DNA from 2 places in the Aquipuribacter aurantiacus genome. Region 1 is predicted to be linked to the other one. Evidence: predicted binding sites of a transcription regulator. Region 1 holds the regulator's gene; the other holds the start of a gene.
The links. Region 1 encodes Rex, which represses fermentation and respiration genes when NADH is low (regulators of the CRP and FNR family bind a similar motif). Its sites were predicted from a motif close to CTTGTGAANNNNTTCACAAG; they were not measured.
Positions count from the first base shown of each region.

Region 2: the regulator Rex is predicted to act here: its motif matches at 2,221-2,240, upstream of ACR80Q_RS08195 (geranylgeranyl reductase family protein).

Region 1 covers NZ_JBPKAO010000004.1:132,665-137,071, reverse strand. The annotation lists gene hemC (hydroxymethylbilane synthase) at 1-824, opposite strand, end outside; gene ACR80Q_RS07315 (glutamyl-tRNA reductase) at 821-2,146, opposite strand; gene ACR80Q_RS07310 (redox-sensing transcriptional repressor Rex) at 2,143-2,949, opposite strand; gene ACR80Q_RS07305 (glutaredoxin family protein) at 3,044-3,328, opposite strand; gene ACR80Q_RS07300 (lysophospholipid acyltransferase family protein) at 3,325-4,407, opposite strand, start outside.
Region 2 covers NZ_JBPKAO010000004.1:321,200-325,606, forward strand. The annotation lists gene ACR80Q_RS08185 (isochorismate synthase) at 1-1,257, opposite strand, end outside; gene ACR80Q_RS08190 (demethylmenaquinone methyltransferase) at 1,380-2,027, shown strand; gene ACR80Q_RS08195 (geranylgeranyl reductase family protein) at 2,271-3,602, shown strand; gene ACR80Q_RS08200 (NADH-quinone oxidoreductase subunit A) at 3,781-4,140, shown strand; gene ACR80Q_RS08205 (NuoB/complex I 20 kDa subunit family protein) at 4,215-4,407, shown strand, end outside.

The sequences.
Region 1 (4,407 bases):
ACGTCGGCGGCGTCCGCGACCGGGTCGTCGGCCAGGGCGGCGTGCAGCACCACCTCCTCGCCGCTCACGGTCGCCAGGGCGCCGACCGGCGCGGAGCAGCCGGCGTCCAGGACCCGCAGCATCGTGCGCTCGGCCGTGACCGCGGCCCGGGTCGGGGCGTGGTCGAGGGCGTCGCGCACCCGGGCGCCGAGCGGGTCGCCGCTGCGGGTCTCGACCGCCAGGGCGCCCTGGCCCGGCGCGGGCAGCAGCACGTCGGTGCCCAGCACGTCGCTGACCTCGCCGTCCCGACCCAGCCGGCGCAGCCCCGCCAGGGCGAGGACCACCGCGTCCAGGTCCACCCCGACGCGTCCCATCCGGGTGTCGACGTTGCCGCGCACGTCCACGACCCTCAGGCTGCGTCCGCGGCGGGCGGCGTCCACCGCGAGCATCGCGGCCCGCCGGGGCGAGCCGGTCCCGACCCGGGCCCCGTCGGGCAGGTCGACCAGCCGGGTCCCGCCCACGGAGACCAGCGCGTCGCGCGGGTCCTCGCGCTCGGGCACCGCGGCGAGGTCGATCCCGGGGAACGGGGCGGTCGGGAGGTCCTTGAGCGAGTGCACGGCCACGTCGACCTGCCCGGCGAGCAGGGCGTCGCGCAGCGCGGAGACGAACACCCCGGTGCCGCCGGTGTCACGGGCCAGCTCGCGCAGCGGCTCGGCGGAGCGGTCGCCGTGGGTCGAGACCAGGACGAGCTCGCAGTCCTCGCCGAGCGTCCGGGCCAGGGCGTCGGCGACCAGCTGGGACTGGGTGCGCGCCAGCGTGCTGGCCCGGGTGCCGACGCGGATCACGAGCTGGTCCCCTCGGCCCGGCCCGGCGTGCCCAGCCGGTTGACCGGGTCCAGGGTGTCGGCCACGTGCAGGCCGAAGAGGGTCTGCAGCGCCTCGGCGTACATCGACCCGTCCGGTCCGCTCGCCAGCTCCTTGACCCTCACCGTGGGGGTGTGGAGGACCTTGTCGACCACACGGCGCACCGTGCGCTCGACCTCGGCGGCCACGGCCGGGTCCAGGTCGCCGAGCCGGCCCCGCAGCCGCTGCAGCTCGGCCGCCACGACGGCGTCCGCCTGGCTTCGCAGCGCGACGACGGTCGGGGTGACCGTGGCGGCCTCGACCTCGGCGCGCCAGAGGAGCACCTCGTCGGCCACCACGGCACGCGCCCGGGCCACCTCGGTCGTCCCGTCGCCCTCGGCGGCGAGCAGGCCGCCGAGGCCCTCGAGGTCGACGAGCGTGACGGTGGGCAGGCCGGCCGGCAGCGGTGCGACGTCGCGGGGCAGGGCCAGGTCGACCAGCACCAGCGGGCGGCCGCCGCGGGCGGCGACGGCGGCCCTGACGTCGTCGGCCTCGACGACGTGCCCCACGGAGCCCGTGCAGCTGACGACGACGTCGCACTCGCGCAGCAGACGGGGGAGGTCGGCCAGGGTCGCGACGTCGCCCCCGACCGACTCCGCGAGCCGGACGGCCTTGTCGTGCGTGCGGTTGACCACCGTGATGGCGCCGGCCGCCTGGCGGGCCAGCGTGGCCGTCACCAGGCCGGCCATGCCCCCGGCGCCCACGACGGCCACCCGCGCGCCGGGCAGCGGCCCCACCTGCGCCGTGGCCAGGTGCAGCGCCTCGGTGACCATGCGGTTGCCGAGGCGGTCCAGACCGGTCTCGGCGCGGGCCCGTCGACCGACCCGCAGCGAACGCTCGACGACCGCCGCCAGCCCCCGCCCGGCGTGCCCGGCGGCCCGGGCGCGGCTGTACGCGCCCCGCACCTGGCCGAGGATCTGCGCCTCGCCCAGGGCCATGGAGTCCAGGCCGGCGACGACCTGGAAGACGTGCTCGACCGCGGCCCCGTCGTAGTGGGCGTACATGTGCTCACCCAGGTCGGCGGCGTCGACCCCCGTCCCCAGGGCCAGGGCGCTGGACACGGCGGCGACGCCGGAGTGGAACCGGTCGACGTCGACGTAGACCTCGACCCGGTTGCACGTCGACACCACCATGGCCTCGTTGACGTAGCGCTCGTCGAGCACCCGGCGGGCCAGGGCGGCCGGGTCGGCCGCGGCCTCCGCGAGGCGCTCCAGCGACGGCAGCGGGCAGGTCCGGTGGCTGGCACCGACGACGAGCAGGGTCACCGGGCACCGCTCTCGGCGCGCAGGACGGCGTCGGTCCCCCGGAGGCCCTCGGGGGGGCGCAGCGGCCCCAGGACGTCGCTGCGCTTGCGCTGCTCGTGGAACCCGAGGATCTGCAGCTCGCTGGACAGGTCGACGGCGCGGACGGTGACGCCGTCGGGCACGCGCACGGCCGCCCCGGCGAAGCAGAGGATGCTGGTGATGCCGGCCCGGACCAGGGTCTCGCTGGTGACCTGGGCGGCCTCGGCGGGGGTGGCGATGACGGCGATCCGGACGTTTCGCTCCTGCACCAGCCGGTGCACCTCGTCCACGTGGTGGACGGTGCGGCCGTTGACGGTCGTGCCCACGACGGCGGGGTCGGCGTCGAACAGCGCCGCGATGCTGAGGCCGCGGCTGGTGAACCCCCCGTAGTGCGCCAGCGCCCGGCCCAGGTTGCCGACGCCGACGATGGCGACGGGCCAGTCGTGCTCCAGGCCCAGCACGGCGGACATCTCGTGCACCAGGGTCGCGACGTCGTAGCCCACACCGCGGGTGCCGTAGGAGCCGAGCTGCGACAGGTCCTTGCGCAGCATGGCCGCGGACACGTGGACCAGGTCGGCCAGCTCCTGGCTCGACACCGTGCTGGTCCCCCGGTCGGCGAGGGCGTGCAACGCCTGCAGGTAGGTGGGGAGCCTCGCGACCGTGGCCTCGGGCACCCCCCTGGCGGCGGCGGTGCGGGCGACGGCGTCGTCGGTCCGGACCTGGACCAGGGGGCCCTTCGGCGCGCGGGAGCCCGTGCGGGGCAGTCGCAGTCGCTGCAAGGGCACTTGGGTCTCTCCTCGGCCGGGAAGTGTCATCGTAAGGGCTTGTGACGACGTGCACAAAGTGGCGCGACGCGTCCGCCGTAGCCCCCGCCCGGCCTCACCAGAGCAGGCGACGCCGCCGGCCCGGGCTCAGCAGCCGCCGCAGGCGCACCGGGTCCACCCGCAGCTGCTCGACGGTGGCGCCGTCGACCTCCACGACCGGGATCCGGTCCCAGAACCGGGCGTGCAGCTCCGGGTCGTCGAGGACGGACACCTCGGTCAGCTCGGCGCCGGCGCGCCGACACTCCGCCTGCACCACGACCCGGGCCTCGTCGCACAGGTGGCAGCCGGGCTTGCCGATCAGCCGGACCTGCACCGGCGGCCTCGCGGCGCGAGCGCTCATCCGAGGAACACGCTGCGACGCTGCACCAGCAGCGCGTAGAGGGTCTGCTGGATGACCTCGCGGACCCGGTCGGTGATCTCGAACACCACCATCGGGTCCTCCGCGGCGCCGGGGTCGAGCTGGTCGGTGGGGATCGGCTCGCCGAACTCGATCAGCCACTTGCTGGGCAGCGGCACCAGCCCCAGCGGCCCCAGCCACGGGAACGTGGGGGTCACGGGCCAGTAGGGGGCCCCGGTGAGCCGGGCCAGCGGCCGGACGTCGGCGAGCATCGGGTGGATCTCCTCCGCCCCCACGATGCTCACCGGCACGATGGGCACCTGGGTGCGGATGGCGGCGGACACGAAGCCGCCGCGGCCGAAGCGCTGCAACCGGTACCGGTCGCGGTAGTTCTTGCCGATGCCCTTGAACCCCTCGGGCCAGACCCCGACCAGCTCGCCGGAGGACAGCAGCCGCTCGGCGTCGCTGCTGGCGGCCAGCGTGGCCCCCATCCGACGCGCGACGTCGCCGACGACCGGCGTGGCGAACACCAGGTCCGCGCCCAGCAGCCGCAGGAACCGCCCGTCGGTGCTGTCGTGCACCGCCACCTGGGTCATCAGGGCGTCCCAGGCCACCGTGCCGGAGTGGTTGCCCACCAGCAGGGCGCCGCGGTCGGCCGGGATCCGTTCGGCCCCGCGCAGCTCGACCCGGAACCAGCGCCGGTACACGGGGCGGAGCACGGCGAGCATCACCCGCTCCGTCAGCTCGGGGTCGAAGCCGAACTCGTCGACGGCGTAGTCGCCCTGCAGCCGGCGCCGGACGAAGTCGACGGCGTCCAGCAGCAGCTCCTGCAGGTGCGCGCTGCCGTCCGGGTCCACCGGCGCCTCGCCGCCCCCCGACAGCTCCCCGTCCGGTCCCGGCTCGTCCGGTCCCGGCTCGTCCGGTCCCGGCCCGTCCGGCGCCGGCTCGTCCGGCACCACGGCCAGGTGGGGCGGCGCCCCCGCCTCGAGGGCCTCGACGACCCGCTGGCCGGCCTCCTCGGCGACCAGGTCGATCACCGTCTCGACGGGGTCGTCACGGCGCAGCGGCGTCACGACGGGCGA
Region 2 (4,407 bases), 190 kb from region 1:
CGCGAGCTCGGCGGCCGGGTCCGACCCCTCGACGATGCCGCAGCCCGCGAACAGGCGGATCTCGTGGCCGTCCGGGTCGAGCTGGCCGCACCGCAGCGCGATGCCCCACTCGCCGTCGCCCGCCGCGTCCAGCCAGCCCACCGGCCCGGCGTAGCGACCGCGGTCCATGCCCTCCAGCTCGGCGATGAGGGCGGCCGCGGCCGTCGTCGGCGTCCCGCAGACCGCGGCCGAGGGGTGCAGGGCGGCCGCCAGGTGCAGGCTCGACACGTCGTCGCGCAGGACGCCGGTGACGTCGGTGGCCAGGTGCATGACGTTGGCCAGGTGCAGCACGAACGGCGACTCCGGGACGTTGGTGCCGGCGCAGAAGGGGGTGATGGCCTCGACCACGCTGCGGACGGCGTACTCGTGCTCGCCCAGGTCCTTGCTCGACCGGGCCAGCGACGCCGCCAGGGCCAGGTCGTGGGCGTCGTCACCGGTGCGGCGGATGGTCCCGGCCAGCACGCGCGAGGCGACCAGCCGCATCTGCGTGCGGACGAGCATCTCCGGGGTGGCGCCCACCAGTCCGTCGACGCTGAACGTCCAGGTGGAGGGGTAGGCGTCCGCCAGGCGCCGCAGCAGCGCGCGCGGGTCCAGGGGGGACCCGGTGCGGGCCAGCAGGTCCCGGGCCAGGACGACCTTGGCCACCTCGCCGGCCTCGATGCGGCGGACGGCGGCCTCCACCAGTGCCTCCCAGGCGGCGCTGCTCACCGCGCCGTCGGCGAACGCGACCGGGCCCGGTCGTGGTGGGGCGGGCGCCACGGGCGGCGGCCCGTCGACCGGTCCCGGGATCACGCCGTCGGTGTTGCCGTCGGTGAGGGTGGTCCTCGTCAGCCACCAGCGCCCGTCCCGGTGCCCGACGACCGTCGCCGGGACGACGAGCTGGCTGGTGCTGGGCGAGCCGTCGGCGAACGCGAACGACCCGAAGGCCACCGGACCGGTGCCCCGCAGGCCCACGTCGTCGCGGACCACGGCGCCGGCCAGCAGCCGCTGCCACCGCCGCTCGGCGGCGGCGAACCGGTCGGGGCCGGTCGTGCTCACCCGGGCGGTCTCGCCCCAGCCCACGAGACCCTCGCCGCGCCGCACCCAGGACAACGGGGCCTGCCCGGGGGGCAGCAGCTCCAGCAACGGGCCGGGGTCGTCGATCTCGACGGTGCGTGACACGAGCCGGGCGCCAGGACGGGCGGCCGGCTCGGCGTGGTCTGCCATGGTGCTCGACATCGTGATCACAGGGTAGGTCGCCACCGGTCGTGCCCGCGCCCCGGGCGTCGTGGGACGATCTGCAGGTGCCCGACACCCCGGTCCGCGCCCAGCTGGACAAGCGTCCCGACGAGGTCTCGTCGATGTTCGACGGGGTCGCCGAGCGGTACGACCTGACGAACACCGTGCTGTCGCTCGGCTCCGACCGCCGCTGGCGTCGCATGGTGATGCGCGACCTGGACGCCCGCCACGGCGAGCGGGTCCTCGACCTGGCCGCCGGCACCGGGACGTCGACCGAGCCGTTCGCCGACGCGGGGGTGCGGGCGGTGGCCTGCGACTTCTCCCTCGGCATGCTCCAGGTCGGCCGGCGTCGTCGACCGGACATGTCGTTCCTGGCCGGTGACGCAACCCGGCTGCCGTTCGCCGACGCCTCGTTCGACGCCGCGACCATCTCCTTCGGCCTGCGCAACGTGGTCGACCCCGACGCCGGGCTGGCCGAGATGCTGCGGGTCGTGCGTCCCGGTGGCCGCCTCGTCGTCTGCGAGTTCAGCCACCCCACCTGGAAGCCGTTCCGGGCCGTCTACGACCGCTACCTGCTGCGGGTGCTGCCCGCGGTGTCGCGCGTGGCCTCGTCCAACCCGGAGGCCTACGACTACCTGGCCGAGTCGATCCAGGCCTGGCCCGACCAGCAGGCGCTCGCCGAACGGATCCGGGCGGCCGGCTGGAGCCAGGTCACCTGGCGCGACGCCAGCGCCGGCATCGTCGCCCTGCACCGCGCCGTCCGCCCCTGACCCGGCGGGCCCGCACCGGTCCGGCCGTCCTGACCGACGGGTGGCACACGGACTGGTCGTGATCCGGCCGCTCCACCCCCCCGATCACATCACCTGCGTGTGCCACCCCCGCCCGGCCCGCCCGGCCCGCCCGGCCCGCCCGGCCCGCCGGCCCGGGCCACCCGTCCGGCGGGGCGGCCGGCCCCGTCGTACCCTTGTGAACACGTGCACAAGTCCGGTGCGCATGTCCCTGGAGGTCCACGCGTGAGCACCCTGACCGAACAGCCCGTCACCGCGGTCGACGACGTCCCCGCGGAGGCCGACGTCGTCGTGGTCGGCGCGGGCCCCGCCGGCGCGACGGCCGCGGCCTACCTCGCCCGGACCGGCCTGCACGTGGTGCTGCTGGAGAAGACGGCCTTCCCGCGCGAGAAGGTCTGCGGCGACGGGCTGACCCCGCGCGGGGTCAAGGAGCTCGTCGCCCTCGGCGTGCAGCACCGCGAGGAGGACGGCTGGATCCGCAACAAGGGCCTCCGCATCATCGGTGGCGGCCAGCGGCTGCAGCTGGACTGGCCCGAGCTCACCGGGGTGCCCAGCTACGGCCTGGTCCGCCCCCGCGCCGACCTCGACGAGGTGCTGGCCCGGACCGCGCAGCGGGAGGGCGCGCAGCTGTTCGAGCAGACCTCGGTCACCGGCCCGGTCCTGGACGCCACCGGCCGCATCACGGCCGTCACCTGGGCCCGCCACGACGAGCGGGGCCGCAAGACCGGCCTGACCGGCACCGTCAGGGCCAGGCTGGTCGTCGCCGCCGACGGCAACTCCAGCCGGCTCAGCCTGGCCATGGGCCTGATCAAGCGCGACGACCGTCCGCTCGGGGTCGCGGTGCGGACGTACTACACGTCCCCGCGCACCCACGACGACTACCTGGAGTCCTGGCTCGAGCTGTGGGACGGCCCGCCCGGGCAGTCCACGCTGCTGCCGGGCTACGGCTGGGTGTTCGGCGTCGGGGACGGCACGAGCAACGTCGGGCTCGGCATCCTCAGCAGCTCCAGCGCCTTCGGCAAGGTCGACTACAAGGAGCTGCTGCAGCGCTGGGTCGCGACGATGCCGGCCGACTGGGGCTTCACCCCCGACAACCAGACGATGGCCATCAAGGGCGCGGCCCTGCCGATGGGCTTCAACCGCACGCCGCACTACACCAAGGGCCTTCTGCTGGTCGGCGACGCGGGCGGCATGGTCAACCCGTTCAACGGCGAGGGCATCGCCTACGCCATGGCCAGCTCCCGGATCGCGGCCGGGGTGATCGCCCAGGCGATGGCCATGCCGGAGCACGCCCGCGAGCGCGCTCTGCAGGCCTACCCCAAGGCCGTCGAGGCCGAGATGGGCGCCTACTACGCGCTGGGCCGGGTCTTCGTGAAGATCATCGGCAACCCCTGGGTGATGGCCACGGCGACCCGCTACGGGCTCCCGCGCCCGCTGCTCATGCAGTTCGTCCTCAAGCTGCTCGCCAACCTCTACGAGGACACGGGTGGCGACCCGGTGGACAAGGTCATCCAGCAGATGGAGCGGTTGTCCCCGGTGGCGTCGCGCCTCGCATGAGCCCCCGCCCCCGCACCGCCGGTCACGGATGCATTTCGTCAGCGACCGGTGACGTAAACGTGCTGGTGGGGGGCGAGCCCCAGGTCTCGGAGCGGCACGAGGCGACCCCTAGGATGTCGCCGACCGTGCATGCGCGAGACGGCCGCGTCCCAGGCGCGACCCGACGAGGAGACCTCACGTGAGCCCCTATCTGCCGCTGGTGATCATGCTGGCGATCGGCGTCGGCTTCGCCGCCTTCTCCATCGTCGCGACGTCGCTCACCGGTCCCTCGCGCTACAACCGGGCCAAGCTCGAGGCCTACGAGTGCGGCATCCAGCCCACCCCGCAGGCCGCAGGCGGGGGCCGGGTGCCGATCAAGTTCTACCTGATCGCCATGCTGTTCATCGTCTTCGACATCGAGACGGTCTTCCTGATCCCGTGGGCGATCGCCTTCAACCAGCTGGGGCTGTTCGCCCTGGTCCAGGTCCTGCTGTTCGTCGGGGCCATCCTCGTCGCGTACGCCTACGTCTGGCGTCGTGGCGGGCTCGACTGGGACTGACGGACCAGCACGCGCACCAGTCCTGAGCACCAGCACGTACCGGCACCGCACGCACCACCGACAGGAGCAACAGCATGGGTATCGAGGAGAAGCTCCCCGCCGGGATCCTCCTGGGACAGGTGGAACAGCTCGTCGGCCTGGTCCGCAAGGCGTCGGTCTGGCCGGCCACCTTCGGCCTGGCCTGCTGCGCCATCGAGATGATGGCCGTGGGCGGGCCCAAGTACGACATCGCCCGCTTCGGCATGGAGCGGTTCTCCGCCAGCCCGC